DNA from 4 places in the Thioalkalivibrio sp. HL-Eb18 genome. Region 1 is predicted to be linked to each of the others. Evidence: predicted binding sites of a transcription regulator. Region 1 holds the regulator's gene; each other region holds the start of a gene.
The links. The regulator sigma-54, encoded in region 1, starts transcription at its own class of promoters, with help from an activator protein. The targets are predictions, from matches to a motif close to TGGCANGNTNCNTGCTT.

Region 1 (4,818 bases):
TCGGGCGAGGAGGAAGCCGCTAATGACTGAACGTGGTGGGTCGTCGCTCGCCCGGGCCGGGTGGCCCGTGCTGATGAGCAGTGTCTTGCTGTTGCTGGCCGTGCCGGTTATCGCCCAGCAACAGTCCCTGCCGGTGGAGATTACCGCGGATCACGCGGAGATGGACGAGCGCCGGGGCCTGGGTACCTATACCGGCGATGTGGTGGTGATCCGCGGGGACATGACGCTGGAGGCGGACAAGGTCTATGTGCGCAGTCGTGACCGGCGCCCCTACGAGATGGAGGCCCACGGCGAGCCCGCGCGGCTGGAATCCCCGGACCCGGAAACAGGCGAGATGCGCATCGCCACCGCGCTGCGCATCGATTACCTGCTGAACGAGGACCGGGTGATCCTGACCGACCAGGCGCATGTGGTCACGGCCGCCGAGGAGGCGCGCGGCAAGCGCATCGTCTACGACCTGGAGACGGACGTGATCGAGGCCGAGCGTGGCGAGACCGATGACGAGCGTGTACGCATCACGATTCAGCCCCGCGAAGACGACGAATGACCGAGCTCGACACCAGCGCGCCCGCAGTGGCCGGTGGCGACCCCCCGCCGATGGCCGGCTATCTGACCGGACGCGAGCTGACCAAGCGCTATGGCAAGCGTACGGTGCTGGATCGTGTCGACGTTGATCTGGCACCAGGGGAGGTCGTGGGCCTGCTGGGCCCGAACGGCGCAGGCAAGACCACCTGTTTCTACAGCCTGGTCGGCCTGATCCGGCCCAATCGCGGCCGTATCACGCTGGGTGACCGGGACATCACCCGGGCCCCGATCCATTCACGGGCCCGGGCCGGGCTGGGCTACCTGCCGCAGGAGGCCTCGATCTTCCGGCGGCTGAGCGTGTGGGACAATCTGCAGGCGGTGCTGGAGCTGCGGCCGGAGCTTGATCGCCACGAACGTCGCCGCATCGGCGATGCCCTGATCGAGGAATTTCAGCTGGAGACGGTGCGCCACAGCCCGGGGATTGCCCTGTCCGGGGGCGAGCGCCGCCGTGCCGAGATCGCGCGGGCACTGGCCGGTGACCCGCGCTTTATCTGCCTGGACGAGCCGTTCGCCGGCGTGGACCCGATTTCCGTGGGCGATATCCAGGCGGTGATTGGGCATCTGGCCCAGCGCGGGATCGGCGTGCTGATTTCCGACCACAACGTGCGCGAGACCCTCGGAATCTGCGACAGAGCCTATATTCTTAGTGAGGGCCGCATCCTGAGCGTGGGGACCCCGCAGGAACTGCTGGATGATCCCCAGGTGCGCCGGGTGTATCTCGGCGAAAACTTTCGGCTGTGAGTACTTCCTTTGGGCATGTCTCGACGAGTCCTTTTAAGATGATCTTAATGGTCACGATGGACCTCAAACCGCGATGCTGAAGCCCGGGCTCAATCTGCAGCTGGGGCAGACGCTAACGATGACCCCGCAGCTGCAGCAGGCGATCCGCCTGCTGCAGCTTTCCACGCTGGAGTTGCAGGCGGAGATCCAGCAGGCGCTGGAAAGCAACCCCATGCTCGAGCAGGTGGAGGACGAGGGCGAGGAGGCCCCGCCCGAGCGCCCGGAGGAAGGGGGTGAACGGGTCGACGGGGATCGCATGCAGTCCGACACGGCCGGCGATGACGTGATCCCCGAGGAGTTGAGTACCGACAGCCGCTGGGACGACATCTACGAGCCCGCCCCGAGCCCGCGCGGCCTGGATGATCGCGATCCGCTCGAGAATACCTCCGACGGCGAGGACGAGGGGCTGCAGGATCACCTGCTCTGGCAGCTGCATCTGAGCCACCTGACTCCACGCGACCAGCGCATCGGCGCGGCGCTGATCGACGCGATCAGCCCGGACGGCTATCTGGACGGCGACCTCGAGGCGCTGGCAGAGATGATCAGCCAGGGCGAGGACGAACCAGTGGGGGTCGACGAGGTCGAGGCGGTGCTGCACTGGATTCAGCAGTGCGACCCGCTGGGCGTCGGTGCGCGGGACCTGCGCGAGTGCCTGGAGATCCAGCTGCGCCATCTGGCGCCGGATGCCCCGGCACGCGATGCGGCCCGAGCCATCCTGGAAAACGGCATGGAGAGCCTGGCCAAGCGGGACTACCGGGCCCTGCAGCGCCAGTCCGGGGTACGCGACCCGGACGAGCTGGCGCGGGCGCTGGACTTGATCCGCACCCTGAACCCGCGGCCCGGTGCCCAGATCAGCGAGTCCACTTCGGAATACGTCGTGCCGGATGTCTATGTCCGCCATGACCGCGATGGCTGGCGTGTGGACCTGAATCCGGAGATTGCCCCGCGCATTCGCATCAACGATCTCTATGCGGGCATGGTGCGGCAGGTCTCCGATGCCCGCGACAGCGCGTTTATGCGCGATCAGCTGCAGGAGGCGCGCTGGTTCCTGAAGAGCCTGCACAGCCGCAACGACACCCTGCTGCGGGTGGCCCAAGCCATCGTCGAACGCCAGCAGGGGTTTCTGGAGCATGGTGAGGTCGCGATGCAGCCGTTGATCCTGCGCGATATCGCCGAGGCCCTGGAGATGCACGAGTCGACCATCTCGCGGGTGACCACACAGAAATACATGCACACCCCGCGTGGGGTATTCGAGTTCAAGTACTTCTTTTCCAGTCATGTCGGGACGGCCGACGGCGGCGAATGCTCGGCGACCGCGATCCGTGCCATGATTCGGGAATTGATTGGTGGCGAGACCCCGAACAAGCCACTGAGTGATGCAAAACTGGCCCAGATCCTGTCGGATCGGGGCATTAATGTGGCCCGACGCACCGTGGCCAAGTACCGCGAGGCCATGCACATACCGTCTTCCAGCGAACGCCGGCAGATGGCGAGCATGCCCAGCGGAACCAAGCAGAAAGGAGCCTGACCATGCAGATCAACCTGACCGGCCATCACGTCGATATCACCGACGCCCTGCGCGACTACGTGAACGAAAAGTTCGCCAAGCTGGAGCGCCACTTCGACAAAGTGATCGACGTGCATGTGGTGCTGACCCACGAGAAAAACCAGAACCTGAACAACAAGGCGGAGGCCAATCTCCAGGTCAGCGGCAATCACATCCACGCCGAAGCCAGTCACGAGGATATGTATGCGGCGATCGATGGGCTGATCGACAAGGTGGATCGCCAGCTGATCAAGCACAAGGAAAAGGTCAAGGACCATCACCGCGCCGAGGGCGCCCAGCGCAACCGCGAACAGGCCCTGTAACGCAATGACCATTGCCGAGCTGATCACCCGCGACCGTATCCGGCTGGAGCCCGAGTGTTCCAGCCAGAAACGGGCGCTCGAGACCCTGGCCGAGTTGCTGGCCGTCGGCGGCGAGGAGTCCGCCGGCCCGGCCAGCGGGGCCATCTTCGAGGCCCTGTCTGCCCGCGAGAAGCTTGGCTCCACTGGTCTGGGGCATGGCGTGGCCATCCCGCATGGGCGCCTGGCCGAGCTTGATGCCCCCCGTGTCGCGGTCCTGCGGCTGGACCAAGGGGTCGACTTCGACGCCATGGATCACGAGCCGGTGGATATCCTGATCGCGCTGCTGGTCCCCGAGGCGGCCACCAGTGCGCACCTGGATCTCCTGGCGCAACTGGCCCGTGGTCTCTCGCAGCCCGACAATATTGCGGCGCTCCGCCGCGCCGGCGATGCCGACGGCCTGGAGCGTGAACTGACCCGGGCCTTCGGCGACGCTTGAGCATGGCTCTCCCGGCAGCGCTTCCCCGATTACGACACCCCGCGCCAGCGATGCCGGAGACTCGTGCATGAACGAGGCACTGGGAGAGGGCGGCATCGCGCGCGACATCACCGTCGAATCCCTGATCCAGGCGATGGGCAACCGCCTCGACCTGCGCTACGTCCACGGCGAGCAGGTCGCCCCCGACCGCAACCTGGTGGGCGGTGATGGCGACGACCTGCCGTTGGCCGGGCACCTCAACCTGATTCGGCCGAACCGCATCCAGGTCATCGGTGATTTCGAGGCGCGCTATATCGCGCGGCTGAGCGACGAACAGCGCGAGCAGTTGATCCTGGAGATGGCCCGCACCGGCACGACCGCGGTGATCTTCGCCGAGGACACCTGTCCGTTCTCGGAGATGCCGGACGTCCCCGAGGAGCAGCTGCCGCTGATCCTGTGCTCCTCGACCAGCAGCCACGAGATTATCTCCCTGCTGCGCTACTTCCTGCAGCAGCGGCTGGCCCACTTCGAAGTCCGCCATGGCGTGTTCATGGAGATCCTCGGGATCGGCGTGCTGATTAGCGGGGCGTCCAGCGTCGGCAAGAGCGAGGTGGCGCTGGAGCTGATCTCGCGCGGGCACCGGCTGATTGCCGACGATGCGCCGGAGTTCGCCCGTATCGCCCCGGATATCGTGCGTGGGCACTGCCCGGCCCTGCTGCAGGACCTGCTCGAGGTCCGGGGGCTGGGCGTGCTGAACGTCCGCGCGATGTACGGGGACTCCGCGATCAAGGGCGGCAAATACCTGCGGCTGATCATCGACTTGCGTGATCACAACGAGCCCTCGCCGGTGCCGGACGACCGCCTGAACGGCCGCCGCGGGGAGATCGACATCCTCGGGCTGCGCATCCCGCTGATCAGCCTGCCGGTCGCGCCGGGGCGCAACATCGCCGTGATGATCGAGGCGGCGGTACGCAACCACATGCTGCACATGCAGGGCTACGTTGCCGGGGACGACCTGCGCGCGCGCCAGCGCCGGCAGATGAGCGGTGAGCCCGAGGAGCCGCCCTACCATCGTGCGATCCCCGCCACCACGGTCCCCAACCCGGACCCGGAGGGCTGAATGCGACTGT
Region 2 (4,818 bases), on a different contig from region 1:
TCGCGGCAGTGCCGAGGATTCTAGGGAGACGTCGATCAAATAGCACGTTCGCATTCAGGTCGATTGTGCCTGCGGGCGGGGACGATGGGGGCAGCCCCGCCTTTGGATATCCGCGGTCCTGTGCAGGACCCTCTTCAAGCAGGATCAAGGACACGCCCGACAGGCGTGCCCTTTATGGCGCGCGGCGACGGGCCGCGGTGTGTTCGGCTAGGCCGGAAAACGGGACCCCTGAAGCCGGTTTCGGCGAAGTATCAGCCCAAGCAGGCCGAGCCCCAGGCCCATCAGCAGCATCGTCTTCGGTTCGGGGACGGTGCCGACCGCGCTCGAACGGTAATAGACGCTGATATGCGAGATGTTGCGTGTAGCCGCACCCGGATAGTTGAAGGGCGGTTGGGTAAAGGGTGAGCTGTATTCCCCGTTCATTCCGGTCATCAGGAACCCGACGAGGTTGGTGCCGTTGCCATGGCTGAACACGAACAGCAGGTCTTCATAGTCCCATTCGGAATCGAGGCTCCATTGCCCGTTGTGGCGATTGCCATCAAAGCTGGCGAGGGTCGAGCTGTTCGACCCGGGGGAGGTCCAGCGGCCGTCGAACAGCCAGTCGCTGATCCCGAAGAACCCGGTATCGCCCGCGGTATTTACCAGCCAGCTGGAGGGGTCCCCGGTGGTGGAGTCGGTGGCCGCACCATCCAAAGGCGACAAAATTTGGCAGCCGATATTGTTGCTGACCTTGTCGCCGACGTTGCCGGACAGGGCACTGCAATCGAGAAGTGCGGCCTGGGTGGCCCCGGAAAGCGACAGGGTCAACAGGAGCAACGTCCCGGCCAGGAACGAGGGCAAAGGCTTGCATGACATCGGGCTTATCTCCATGGGACGAAAGTCCCTCCATGGTGTCTCATGAATGCGGCGGGGACGGGGATCGTCCGAAAGTGCCATCACTCACAAGGCGGGAATGCAGCACGCTTCGTGCCATGTTCGACGAGATGGGGGATTCGGCTGCTGAAACAACCGCTTGCGGGAATTGCTTTGAGGAGGCGGTCGCGGGGTATAGCCAAGATGTAAAAAAACCGGACATGTCCGGTCGAGGCCAGCGATTCATTGTGGATCGGGGAGCCTGAACGCAATGATGGCGCCACCTGGGCGCCATCATGCCGAAGCCGAGCAGGAGGTGATCAGGCTGCCATCGTGTCCCTGCGCGCTTTGCGGCGGACGACGATACCCAGCAAGCCCAGACCCAGACCCAATAGCAGCAGAGTGTGGGGTTCGGGGACACGGCCGCCGGGGCGGTAGTAGATGCTGACGTGGGAGATGTCGCGGTCGTTTCCTGCCCCCGGCAGCGGGAACGGCGGTCGGCTGAAGGGCGTGGAATAGGAGCCGCTGTAACCGGTCATCAGATAGCCAACCAGGTTCGTGTTGCCGCCGTCCTTGAACAGGAACAGGAGGTCTCCGTAGACGAAGCTCGGATCGAGTGTCCAGGTGCCGCTCAGAGAGTGGCCATTCAGGGTGACCAGGTTGAGTGTCGGGTCCGCCGGATCAAATTCCAGCGGATCGCCGTTGCTGTCGGGCGGGTCTTCCCAGCGACCATCGAACTGCCAGTCGCTGATACCAAAAAAACCCGTGCCACCGGCGGTGTTGACGATCCAGTTGGCTGAGTCGCCGCCCACAGGGTCGTTCGCATTGCCATCGAGCGGCTGGAGTACCTGGCAGCCGATGTTGCTGGTAACGCGATCCTCGAGGCCCCCGTCCAGGCTTTCGCAGCTAATAAACGAAGCCTGTGCGGCGCCGGAAAGGCCCAGGCCCAGCAACAGGGCGGCACTCGCGAAATAGGGTGTAATGCGTATGGGTTTCATTCGATGCACCTTCCCTGGGAATAGCCCCCTGGGTAGCTTGCGCGGATCCGGCCCATCCGGTCCTTGTGCATGCAGGGGTATGCAGAAAAGGTGCCATGCGGGCTCGGTACAAAGAATCCACACGCAAAAACATATGGATAGGCGAATGTCCATGCGCTCGAGCATGGCGCGAAGGGTATGGGTGTAAAAAAGTGTGACGCTGGTTGGGCATCCATTTGGATGACAGGCCTAGTGCGCACGTGGTTAGAGGGCGGTGGCCGTATGCCGGCTTCCACGCCGGTTCGAGATCGGGTGTAAAGAAACAGGACACTAATGGTGAGTACGGGGCGCATCGGTTGGCCTCGCTACCGCACCGGTCTCGTGAAAGAACGGAAACTCGTCTAGGCGATTGAAAAAAAGGAAATAATGTCGGTATTGCGTGGCGTGCCGAATCGCGGGTGGCGGGGCCTTGCCGGCGTGGTCGCCTGAAAAAAAGCCCCGCATCCCCTATCATTACGCGTCTTTGTTTCCCCCTTCCCAGGCCTGCGCCGGTGAATCGGCGCGCCGGGAAACCGAATCCACGAAAGTAATGAAACGGGAGATCCGAATGTTTTCGATCGACATGAGCATCCACGGCTACGACGACGAACTCTGGGGCGCCATCAGCAAGGAGGCGCAGCGCCAGGAAGAGCACATCGAGCTGATCGCGTCGGAGAACTACACCAGCCCGCGCGTGATGGAGGCCCAGGGCTCCGTGCTGACCAACAAGTACGCCGAGGGCTATCCGGGCAAGCGCTACTACGGTGGCTGCGAGTACGTGGACATCGTCGAGCAGCTCGCCATCGACCGACTCAAGCAGCTCTATGGCGCCGACTACGCCAACGTGCAGCCGCATTCCGGCTCGCAGGCCAACGCGGCCGTGTACATGGCCCTGCTGCAGCCGCATGACACCGTGCTCGGCATGAGCCTGGACGCCGGCGGGCACCTGACCCACGGCGCCAAGCCGAACTTCTCCGGCAAGATCTACAACGCGGTGCAGTACGGCATCACCGACGAGGGCCTGATCGACTACGACGAGGTCCAGCGCCTGGCCACCGAGCACCAGCCGAAGATGATCGTCGCCGGCTTCTCCGCCTACTCGCGCGTGGTCGACTGGAAGCGCTTCCGCGAGATCGCCGATTCCGTGGGCGCCTACCTGATGGTGGACATGGCCCATGTCTCCGGGCTGATCGCCGCCGGCGAATACCCGAATCCGATCGACCATGCCCACGTGGTCACCTCCACCACGCACAAGTCCCTGCGCGGGCCGCGTGGCGGTTTTATCCTTTCCAAGGGTCAGCCGGAGCTGAACAAGAAGTTCCAGTCGCTGATCTTCCCCGGCACCCAGGGGGGTCCGTTGATGCACGTGATCGCCGGCAAGGCGGTGGCGTTCAAGGAGGCCCTGGAGCCGGAATTCAAGACCTACCAGAAGCAGGTGATCGCCAACGCCCGCGCGATGGCCGAGGTCCTGGTCGAGCGCGGCTATGACATCGTCTCCGGCGGCACCGACAACCACCTGTTCCTGCTGAGCCTGGTCTCCAAGGGTATGACCGGCAAGGCCGCGGACGCCGCGCTCGGCCGCGCCAATATCACGGTCAACAAGAACGCGGTGCCGAACGACCCGCAGTCGCCGTTCGTGACCTCCGGTATCCGCATCGGCACCGCCGCGCTCACGACCCGCGGCTTCACCGAGGCCGAGTCGCGCGAGCTGGCGGGCTGGATCGCCGACGTGCTGGATGACCACGAGAACGAGCAGGTGATCGACGCGACCCGCGCCAAGGTCGTCGAGATCTGCCGTCGGTTCCCGGTCTACGGCGCGGCCGAATAACGCGACGTAGCGGCGGCTCGCCATGCGCTGCCCGGCCTGTGGTGCTCAGGACACGCGTGTGGTCGACTCGCGCACGGCCGGTCCGGAGCAGGAACAGATCCGGCGTCGGCGCGAGTGCCGCGAGTGCCGGGCGCGCTTCACCACCTTCGAGCGGGCGGAGTTCAGCCTGCCGCGGGTGGTCAAGCGCTCCGGCGAACGGGTCGCGTTCGACGAGGACAAGCTGCGTAGCGGTCTGCGCCGGGCGTTGCACAAGCGCCCGGTGAAGACCGAGGATGTCGAACGCGTGATCGACGACATCAAGCGGCAGCTCGCCTCCCTGGCGGCCCCCGAGGTCAAGTCCGACCGCATTGGCGAGATGGTCCTGGCGGCCTTGCATGCCCTGGACCATGTGGCCTATATCCGTTTTGCCTCCATCTATCTGAGCTTTGCCAGCGTGCAGTCCTTCCGCGAGGCCATCGAGCGCCTCGAGGATGACCTGACACCGGAGATGCGTCGCTCGCAGCTGCGCCTGATCGATGAGGGACTCGCCGACACGGACGCCTCCGCACCGGGCGATTCGCAGGAGGGCAGTTGATGGCACAGCCGGGACACGAGCAGGCGGTGGAGGACCGGCGTCACATGGCGCGGGCGCTGGAGCTGGCCGATCTTGGCCGCTTCAGCGCCGATCCCAATCCTCGGGTGGGCTGCGTGCTGGTGCGCGAGGGCGAGGTCGTCGGCGAGGGGCTGCACTGGCGCGCCGGCGAGTCACATGCCGAAGTGAACGCCTTGCGCGCGGCCGGCGAAGCCGCGCGCGGCGCCACCGTCTACGTAACGCTCGAGCCGTGCAGTCACCACGGCCGTACCCCCCCCTGTACCGAGGCACTGATCCAGGCCGGCGTGGCCCGGGTGGTGATCGCGATGCAGGACCCCAATCCGCAAGTCTGTGGTGGCGGCATGGAGGCGCTGCGCGCGGCCGGGATCGAGGTCGAAACCGGCGTGCTCGAGGCCGAGGCGCGGGCGCTGAACCCGGGCTTTGTCCAGCGCATGGAGCAGGGACGCCCCTGGGTCCGGATCAAGCTCGCGGCGAGCCTGGACGGCCGCACGGCGATGGCCTCGGGCGAGTCGCGCTGGATTACCGGCGAG
Region 3 (4,818 bases), on a different contig from region 1:
GAAGGTCGCGTCCGGGTTGGACAGCAGCACCGCCATCACGCCCCAGATACCGGCGGTACCGTGCGCGGAGATCGCCCCGACCGGGTCGTCGATCTTCAGCTTGTCCAGCGCGACGATCGAGAACACCACGATCACGCCACCGATGGCACCGATGATCATCGCCAGGAACGGGCTGGGCATCAGCGGCTCGGCGGTGATGGACACAAGACCTGCGACCGCGCCGTTCAGCGCCATGGTCAGGTCGGCCTTGCCGAACACCAGACGGGTGGTAATCAGGGCGGCGACCACACCCCCGGCCGCGGCCAGGTTGGTGTTGGCGAACACGGCGGCCACGGCGTTGGCGGACTCGATGTCCGAGACCTTCAGCTCCGAACCACCGTTGAAGCCGAACCAGCCCAGCCACAGGATCAGCACACCCAGGGTAGCCAACGGCATGTTGGAACCCGGGATCGCGTTGATCTGGCCGTCCTTGCCGTACTTGCCCTTGCGCGCCCCGAGGAGGATCACACCGGCCAGCGCCGCGGCGGCACCCGTGAAGTGGACAATGCCGGAGCCGGCGTAGTCGAGGTAGCCGATCTGGTCGAGGAAGCCCTCGCCCCAGCTCCAGAAGCCCTGGATCGGGTAGATGAAGCCGGTCAGCACGACCGCAAAGGCGAGGAAGGCCCACAGCTTCATCCGTTCGGCCACGGCACCCGAGACGATGGACATCGCGGTGGCCACGAACACGACCTGGAAGAAGAAGTCCGCACGATCGGAGTAGTAGATGTCGCCACCGCTACCCAGCACCTCGCCTACGGCATTGTCACCGGTGATCAGGAAGCCCAGGCTCGGGATCACGGAGCTCAGGCCATCGCCGTACATAATGTTGTAGCCAATCAGCATGTACATGATGCTGGCGATCGAATAAAGGGCGATGTTCTTGGTCGCGATTTCGGCGACACTCTTGGTGCGCACCATCCCGGCCTCGAGCATAGTAAAGCCCGCGGCCATCCACATCACCAGTGCACCGGCCACCAGAAAGTAAAAGGTGTCCATCGCATAGGCGAGTTCGACAACTTGTTGTTCAATTTCCATGATTGAAATTCCTCATTCGATGGAAGAGCGAAAACCCTTAAAGGGCTTCCGGGCCGGTCTCGCCCGTGCGAATACGCACGACCTGCTCCACCGGGGTGATAAAAATCTTTCCGTCGCCGATCTTGCCCGTGCTGGCAGACTTGGAAATGGCCTCGACCACCTGATCGACCAGGTTTTCGTCGACAGCCACTTCCAGTTTCACCTTGGGCAGAAAATCGACCACATATTCGGCACCGCGATAGAGCTCGGTATGGCCGCGCTGACGACCAAAACCCTTGACTTCGGTCATGGTCATCCCTTGCACGCCGATCTCCGAGATCGCCTCGCGAACATCATCAAGCTTGAACGGCTTGATCACGGCGGTAATCATCTTCATGTCGGGCTCCTTGGGCGGGGCCGCCGAATGGCAGCCCCGCGGTTACTTGAGTGGAAAAGCCGGGTTTAGAACGTCTTGGTCCAGCCCACCCAGGCGCCAACGTCCTCGTCGGATTCGTCGACGTATTCGAGGTTGAAGCTGAACTCGCCCCAGTCGCCGGCATCGCGCGCGAGACTGGCGGTGTAGTGGGTGTAGTTGTCGAGATCGGAGTCATCGAAGTTGGTGCGACCCACGAGGAAACCGGCGCTGTAGACATCCATGAACGGGATGTCCAGACCGGCGTAGTAATACATGTCCTTTTTCTCGAGCGCCGAGTCGCTGCTGTCATTCACGACATACGCCATACCGGTGTACAGCCCAACCGGCCCCGTATCGAACGAAACCTCGCCATAAACTTCCCCGAAATCGGCGCTCAGGGAACCGCTGTCGTCGCGGGCATCGGGATAGGCGTAGTACAGGTAGCCAACGTCGTAGCCGAAGCCATTATCGAACTCGTCGGCGAAACCGAGATAAAGATCCATCTCGTAGCTGGTGTCGTCCCCAAAATCGACATTGGAGAGCCAGGTACCAACATAGAAACCGGACTCATGTTCGTAATCAATGCCGCCCTGGATTGCGGCGCCATCATCGGTTTCGGAATAACCGCGGAAGTAGTAGTTGGAGACTGCCCCAATGTTCACGGAAAGCTCCGCGGTGGCAGTCGAGGTAAAGGCCACACCGCCGGTGGAGCCGACAGTGACAATGGCGGCGGCCAGCGCGGAACGAGTGAACTTCTTCATATTGTGTTCTCCCAGTTGTGCAATCGAGTGTCGCGTAGTCGACACCCGGTCCTTGCACGGGCCGTGCCATATCGGGAAAACGGAGCCAGATCGGCTTTTCACAACACCTGTTGCGGTAGAACGACGCAGGCGCGCACGAAAACGGTGCGCACTAAAAGTGCACACGCACCATATTGGTTCAATAAATGAGGGATCTGTGACCGGCCGCACGGCCGGGGTCGAGGCGAACTAGGACAGGAACAGACGCAAAAGGATCAGGCGGAGGCCGGGAGGGTGCCGCGTTCGACCACAATACCCACCTCGGCCACACCGGCGACCGCACCGGGCTTGCCCAGTTCGATGCGCACCCACGGGGTGCGAAACTCGGCCATCAGGGCCTCCGCGACCTCCTCGGCCAGGGACTCCAGCAAGGCGTGGGGTTCGCGGGTGACGATCGCGCGTACCGCGTTGGCCACGGCCTCGTAATCGACCGTGTCGGTAATCTCGCCCGAATGGGCGGCAATACGCGTGTCGGTGGCCAGCTGGATATCAAAGCGCAGGGGGCGCTGGATGCGCTGCTCCCAGTCATAGACGCCGACGACGGCATCAATGCGCAGATCCTTGAGGTAGATTCGATCCATCTCGTACCTTCGCGGTCCGGCCGTGGTGGCCGGCGCCTATCGTACTGGCTTGCCCACAACAGGTACACCGAACCGCTATCATGGCGCGGCCGCTTCCGAAGGACACTCCCGATGCCCGAGCGCTTTCACGATCTGCCCTGGCCAGACAATCCGGATGGGTCCCCCCGAAGGGTGGGCGTGGAGATCGAGATGGCCGGCGTCTCGCTCGAATGCATGGCCGAGGCGATCCGCGCCGAGTTCGGCGGGCAGGTCCGCTGTGAAAGCCCGTTCGTCGCCCGGGTCTGCGATACGGACCAGGGTGATTTCCAGGTCGAGCTGGATGCCAGGGTACTGAAGGACCGGGCATACCGCAGCCACCTGCGGCGGCTGGGGATCGAACTCGACGATTCCGACGAGGCCGCGCTGGACCGCTGGCTGGCCGATGCCGCCGGGCGGCTGGTACCGCACGAGATCGTCGCACCGCCGATAACGGCCTCGGCGCTTCCCCGCCTGGATCGCGTTCGGGCCGCACTGCAGGAAGCCGGTGCCCTTGGGACAGAACGCTCGCTGCTCTACGCGTTCGGGCTGCAGCTCAATATCGAGATCCACAGCTCCGAGGCCGCCTGGATCCTGGATGTCCTGCGGGCCTTCCTGCTGCTGTACGAGATGCTGGCGAACGCGGGCGAGATCGACCTGGCGAGACGCCTGTCCCCCTACATCCGCGCATTCCCCGGCACCTTTGTACGCGAGACCCTGAACCCGGACTTCCACCCGGACCAGGGCGAGCTGATCGACCATTACCTCGCGCACAACACCACGCGCAATCGGCCGCTGGACATGCTGCCGCTGTATGCCGAACTGGACCCGAAACGTATCGACGCGGCCCCGGTAGAACATGAGCTGGTCAAGGCCCGGCCCGCGTTCCACTATCGCCTGCCTAACTGCGAGATCGATGACCCCGAATGGAGCCTGGCCCACCCCTTTAACGGCTGGGTCGAAGTGGAACGGCTCGCCGCGGACCGGGAACGGCTGCAGCGAATGAGCCGTGAATACCTGGAACGCCCCACCCAGGCACTGGGCCGCTGGGCCGACGACTGGGCCAGGAAGCTGCGTGGCTGGTTCTGAATACGACGCCATGAGCCACACCGGGCCGGTTCGGCGTCCGGTGGTCGCAATCACCGGCCCCGACCAGGGCGGGGGCCCGACCTGGCTGTTCACCGCACTGGCCGTCTGGCGCGCCGGCGGACGCCCCCTGCGCGTACGCCCCGGCAAGCCGCGCCCCCATCGAACATTCGACGCGCTGGTGGTCGGGGGCGGTGCGGACGTTGACCCCGAACTGTACGGGGAGTCGCTGCCTCAGGGCCCGAATCCGGAGGCCATTCGCGGCGCGGAACGCCGTCTGTCACAACGATTGATCGGGTATCTGTTCTATCCCGCGCTTTGGTTACTGCGCCGATTGTTCCAGTCGCACGGCGGCGTGCTGGACGTCGAGCGTGACCGTCTGGAAAAGGCGCTGATCCATCGCGCGCTGGACGAGCACCGCCCGATACTGGGCATCTGCCGCGGGATGCAGCTGATCAACGTGGTGCGCGGCGGGACGCTACAGCAGGATCTGGCCGAGTTCTATGTCGAGACCCCACAGGCCCGCAGCCTGCTGCCGGTCAAGCCGGTCATGCTCGACGGCCGTAGCCATCTGGCCGAGATACTGGGCGCGGACACGATCCATGTGAACGCGCTGCACAATCAGGCGGTGGACCAACTGGGCCAGGGGATACGGATCGTCGGGCGCGAGGAGACAGGTGTCGTCCAGGCGATCGAGGCCGAACACGGCTGGTGTATCGGCGTGCAGTGGCACCCCGAATACCTGCCGCAGAAGACCCGCCACCAGCGCCTGTTCCGGGCGCTAGTAGCGGCCACGCAGTCGGCCTGATCAGGCTTCCAGGGCTCGAGTCGGGCCAAAGAACTCGAAGAAACAACGCTCGTCCGGCAC
Region 4 (4,818 bases), on a different contig from region 1:
TCTGCTCCTTCTGCTCGCGCATGAAACGCGGCCTGATGTATCGCACCGCGCGCGAACAAGGTTACAACGTGCTGGCGCTGGGACAGCACCTGGATGACCTGGCCGAGAGCTTCATGATGAGTGCCTTCCACGGTGGCCAGCTGCGCACGATGAAGGCGCATTACGCGATCGACGCCGGCGACCTGCGGGTGATCCGCCCGCTGGTCTACGTGCGCGAGCGCCAGACGATGGATTTCGCCGAGGCCGCCGGGCTGCCGGTGATCCTCGACAACTGCCCGGCCTGCTTCGCGATGCCCACCCAGCGCGAGCACATGAAACAGCTCCTCGCACAGGAGGAGGCACAGCACCCCAGACTGTTCCGCAACCTGCGCACGACCCTCAAGCCGCTGATGACCGAGGGTGGCATCCCGCCGCGGGCAGAGCCGGCCGACTCATCCGAACCCCACGGTCATGGCCGAACGCCGGCATCTGCGTGACCGGCTGATCGCGGGCGGCCTGCGCCTGCTCGCCCGTCTGCCGCTGCGCGTGAACCATGCGCTGGGCGGGCTGATTGGCGCGCTGGCCTGGTATGGACCGACGCGTTCCGCCCGGATCACCCGCCGCAACCTCGAGCTTTGTTTTCCCGACAAGGATGCCGCCTGGCGCCGTCGGGTCGGGCGCGGATCGCTGATGGCCATGGGTCGGGCGCTGACCGAGTCCCCCTGGCTCTGGCAGGCCTCTGCCCAAACCCTGGAGCGACTGGCGGAGCCGGCCCGATACGCCCGCCTGCGCGAACGCGAGGGCGGGCGCGCATTGTTTCTGTGCGCCCCGCACCTGGGTTCCTGGGAGTTCGCCGGGCTGCAGGCCGCCTGCCACGGGCCGATGGCCACCCTGTACAGCCCGTTCAAGACCCCCGAGATCGACCGTTGGGTGCGCGAGGCGCGTGCCTCGACGGGTGCCACCCTGGCCCCGGCCGACCGCTCCGGGCTGCGCGTGCTGCAGCAGGCGCGTGATCGTGGCGAGATTATCGGGATCCTGCCGGATCAGAGCCCGAAGGGCGCCTCCGGTACGCATGCCCCGTTCTTTGGCCGCTCGGCGCTGACCATGACCCTGCTTCCGCGCCTGCTGCGTGGGCGCGAGGATCATGTCGTGTTCCTGTTCGCCGAACGCCTGCCGCGGGGCCGTGGTTTTCGCTATCACGAGATCGAGGCGGGGCCCGAGGTGGCCGACCGCGACTTCGGCCGCGCGGCTGCGGCGATCAATGCCCACGTGGAGGCCCTGGTGCGGCGCTGCCCGGAGCAGTACAACTGGGCTTACAAGCGCTTTTATCCGGCCCCCGAAGGCCAGCCCGACCCCTATCGTTGAGGGCGTCCGCGCACAAAAAAGCCGCCGGACCCGGAGGGCACGGCGGCCGGTGCCTCTGGCCCCTCGGGGCCAGAGGCGAGTGCCTTACAGGCTGTAGTACATGTCGAACTCGACCGGGTGGGTGGTCATGCGCATGCGGGTGACCTCTTCCATCTTCAGGTCGATGTAGGCATCGATCATGTCGTCGGTGAACACGCCACCCTGGGTCAGGTATTCGCGATCCTGGTTCAGGGCTTCCAGCGCCTGGTCCAGCGAATGGCAGACCTGCGGGATGCCCTTTTCCTCTTCCGGCGGCAGGTCGTAGAGGTTCTTGTCCATCGCGTCACCCGGGTGGATCTTGTTCTGGATGCCGTCCAGGCCGGCCATCAGCATCGCGGCGAAGGCCAGGTACGGGTTGGCGGTGGAGTCCGGGAAGCGCAGCTCGATGCGGCGGGCCTTCGGGCTCATCACGAACGGGATGCGGATGGACGCGGAGCGGTTGCGCGCGGAGTAGGCCAGCATGACCGGTGCCTCGAAGCCCGGCACCAGACGTTTGTAGCTGTTGGTGGACGGGTTGGTGAAGGCGTTCAGCGAGCGGGCGTGCTTGATGATGCCGCCGATGTAGTACAGCGCGGTCTCGGACAGGCCGCCGTACAGATCACCGGAGAACAGGTTCTTGCCGTCCTTGGACAGCGACTGGTGCACGTGCATGCCGGAGCCGTTGTCGCCGACGATCGGCTTGGGCATGAAGGTCGCGGTCTTGCCGTGCATGTGGGCGACATTCTGGATCACGTATTTCAGGACCTGTACTTCGTCGGCCTTCTGCGTCAGCGTTGCGGGGCCGACACCGATCTCGCACTGGCCGGCGGTGGCCACCTCGTGGTGGTGCACCTCGGTGACCAGGCCCATCTCGGTCATCACTTCGCACATCGTCGAACGCAGGTCGTGCAGGCTGTCGACCGGCGGGACCGGGAAGTAGCCACCCTTCACGCCGGGGCGGTGGCCGATGTTGCCGTCCTCGTAGACGCGTTCGGAGTTCCACGAGGCCTCGGAGGAGTCCACGCGGCAGTAGGAGCCGGACAGGTCGGCACCCCATTTCACGTCGTCGAACACGAAGAATTCGTTCTCCGGCCCGAACAGCGCGGTGTCGGCGATGCCGGTGCTCTGCAGGTAGGCCTCGGCGCGGCGCGCCAGGGAGCGCGGGCAGCGGTCGTAGCCCTGCATGGTAGCCGGCTCGACCACGTCGCAGCGGATGTTCATGGTCATGTCTTCGAAGAACGGGTCGATGACCGCGGACTCTGCGTCCGGCATCAGGATCATGTCGGACTCGTTGATGCCCTTCCAGCCGGAGATCGAGGAGCCGTCGAACATCTTCCCTTCTTCGAAGGCCTCTTCGTCGAGGTCATGGGCCGGCACGGTCACGTGCTGTTCCTTGCCCTTGGAGTCGGTGAAGCGGAAGTCGATAAAGCGGACTTCCTTTTCCTGGATCTGCTTCAGCACGTCGGCTGCGGACATGGGAGTCTCCTTAAGGTTTGCTCTTGGTCTTTGGGTTCGCCGCGCCGATTCGAGCCCGGCCGGCGTCGAATCGAGTCTATGCAGGCATCATGCCAGCTCGCTCGATTGGCCCTGTGACGGTCGTTCAGCACTCATGAGGTCCGTGCCACGCGGCAGGCTGCACAATAACCGTGCGTCATCGGCACCACAGTAGTGCATCAAGGGTTTTGTTGCACGCCAGTGGTGCATGGGCGATAGAGGATCTTCACCTCACCCAGCCGGCCCGTCAGTCGTGGATGGCTCTGCAGCGACTGTGACAGGCCCTCGCCCCGAGCGTTCAGCTCCGCGGGCGTGTATGCCCCGTCAAGGCGCAGCGTCAGGGCCAGGTGGATCCGCCCGTTCAGATAGTGCATGGAGAGCTGCTCCAGGCGCTCCAGTTCCGGGGTGCCGGCCCAGGCCTCGCGCACCGCCTCGGCGACCTCCGGACGCAGGGGCAGGTTCGAGCTGCGGGCCTGATCTTCGTCGTTTTCCGGATCCACATGGACCGTAAAATCTCGCAGCCGCTCATGGCGCTGGGTGACGGCCCAGTACACGGCATCGGCAATCCGGTGTCCCTCGGAAACCGAGATCATCGGGGCGACCTGGATATGCACATCGGCGACCACGTCGCTCCCGTGACGCCGCGTACGTAGCATGTGCGCATCCTTCACCCCGGGCACCTCCATGATCGTGTGACGGATGCGCGCGACCTCCTCCGCATCCAGCGCCGTGTCGATCAGTTCGGACGCGCTGCGTACGATCAGGCGTCCGGCGATATGCAGGATGAACAGGGCGACGATCAGGGCTGCGAGGGCGTCGGCCCAGGGGAAGCCCGCGACCGCCGCCCCGACCCCGATCAGGACGAACAGCGAGGAGATCGCATCCGTGCGGTGGTGCCAGGCGTTGGCATCCAGCATGCGCGATCCGATCCGTTTCGCGACCCGGTGGGTGTACTGATAGAGCCCTTCCTTGGCGACCAGAGTCAGCACCGCAAACGCGAGCGCGGCCGGGGCCGGCCCGGTCGCGGCTGCGGTATCCACGAGCCGCTGCCCGGCGGCCCAGGCGATGCCGAGGCCAGCCAGTGCCAGGAACACGCCGACGACCACGGTGGCCAGGGTTTCGATGCGCCCGTGCCCGTACGGGTGGTCATGGTCGGGCGAGGCGGCGGCCTTGCCGGCGGCGAACAGCACCACACCATCGGTGATCAGGTCCGACAGCGTGTGCACGCCGTCGGCGATCAGCGCCTGCGAGTTCAGCAGCCACCCACTCAATAGCTGCGCCAGGGCAAGAAAGGCATTCACCACCGCACCCACGACCGTTACGCGGCGCGTGGCGCGGTAGCGTCGGCCGTTCTCGGGCGAGATCGTCGATTCGGAGTTGGCGCGGGGGTCGCTCAGGACGTCTCTCCCAAACAGGGTCAGGCCTTCAGTATGGGCCTGCATCGGAGGCATGCAAGACACCCGTGCCTACACTGGCGGTGGCCGCAGCCGGAGCCCGGCCGATATACTGTGCGCTTTGCCCTGATCCGGGACCCCGCATGTCGCAAGAACGCAATCCGTCCAGCAGCAGCCCGACCTTCCAGGACTTGATCCGCCGTCTGCAGGACTACTGGAACGACCACGGCTGCGTGGTGCTGCAGCCCTACGACATGGAGATGGGGGCCGGCACTTTCCATCCGGCGACCTTCCTGCGCTCGATCGGGCCGGAACCGTGGCGTGCGGCCTATGTCCAGCCCAGCCGTCGTCCGACCGACGGGCGCTACGGCGACAACCCCAACCGCCTGCAGCACTACTACCAGTTCCAGGTGCTGCTGAAACCATCGCCGCCGGATATCCAGGACCTCTTCCTGGGCTCGCTTCAGGCGCTGGGCTTCGACACCCTGACCCACGACGTGCGTTTCGTCGAGGACAACTGGGAGTCCCCGACCCTCGGCGCCTGGGGTCTGGGCTGGGAGGTCTGGCT

Region 2: a site for sigma-54 is predicted at 1,930-1,946, ahead of F813_RS0104005 (PEP-CTERM sorting domain-containing protein). Genes of this name have one in related genera too.
Region 3: a site for sigma-54 is predicted at 2,282-2,298, ahead of F813_RS0110535 (TorF family putative porin). Genes of this name have one in related genera too.
Region 4: a site for sigma-54 is predicted at 2,917-2,933, ahead of glnA (glutamate--ammonia ligase). Genes of this name have one in related genera too.

What each region holds. Positions count from the first base shown of each region.
Region 1 covers NZ_KB822966.1:53,469-58,286, forward strand. Annotated here, with positions in the region: gene lptC (LPS export ABC transporter periplasmic protein LptC) at 1-30, shown strand, start outside; gene lptA (lipopolysaccharide transport periplasmic protein LptA) at 23-547, shown strand; gene lptB (LPS export ABC transporter ATP-binding protein) at 598-1,326, shown strand; gene F813_RS0106815 (RNA polymerase factor sigma-54) at 1,400-2,893, shown strand; gene hpf (ribosome hibernation-promoting factor, HPF/YfiA family) at 2,896-3,234, shown strand; gene F813_RS0106825 (PTS sugar transporter subunit IIA) at 3,239-3,709, shown strand; gene hprK (HPr(Ser) kinase/phosphatase) at 3,777-4,808, shown strand; gene rapZ (RNase adapter RapZ) at 4,809-4,818, shown strand, end outside.
Region 2 covers NZ_KB822963.1:7,853-12,670, reverse strand. Annotated here, with positions in the region: gene F813_RS0104010 (PEP-CTERM sorting domain-containing protein) at 208-840, opposite strand; gene F813_RS0104005 (PEP-CTERM sorting domain-containing protein) at 1,173-1,850, opposite strand; gene glyA (serine hydroxymethyltransferase) at 2,437-3,696, shown strand; gene nrdR (transcriptional regulator NrdR) at 3,719-4,270, shown strand; gene ribD (bifunctional diaminohydroxyphosphoribosylaminopyrimidine deaminase/5-amino-6-(5-phosphoribosylamino)uracil reductase RibD) at 4,270-4,818, shown strand, end outside.
Region 3 covers NZ_KB822972.1:89,074-93,891, reverse strand. Annotated here, with positions in the region: gene F813_RS0110545 (ammonium transporter) at 1-1,074, opposite strand, end outside; gene F813_RS0110540 (P-II family nitrogen regulator) at 1,112-1,450, opposite strand; gene F813_RS0110535 (TorF family putative porin) at 1,516-2,229, opposite strand; gene folB (dihydroneopterin aldolase) at 2,484-2,849, opposite strand; gene F813_RS0110525 (amidoligase family protein) at 2,961-3,953, shown strand; gene F813_RS0110520 (gamma-glutamyl-gamma-aminobutyrate hydrolase family protein) at 3,964-4,758, shown strand; gene hmpA (NO-inducible flavohemoprotein) at 4,759-4,818, opposite strand, start outside.
Region 4 covers NZ_KB822962.1:117,650-122,467, reverse strand. Annotated here, with positions in the region: gene F813_RS0103300 (ATP-binding protein) at 1-476, shown strand, start outside; gene F813_RS0103295 (lysophospholipid acyltransferase family protein) at 451-1,344, shown strand; gene glnA (glutamate--ammonia ligase) at 1,429-2,838, opposite strand; gene F813_RS0103285 (cation diffusion facilitator family transporter) at 3,036-4,307, opposite strand; gene glyQ (glycine--tRNA ligase subunit alpha) at 4,394-4,818, shown strand, end outside.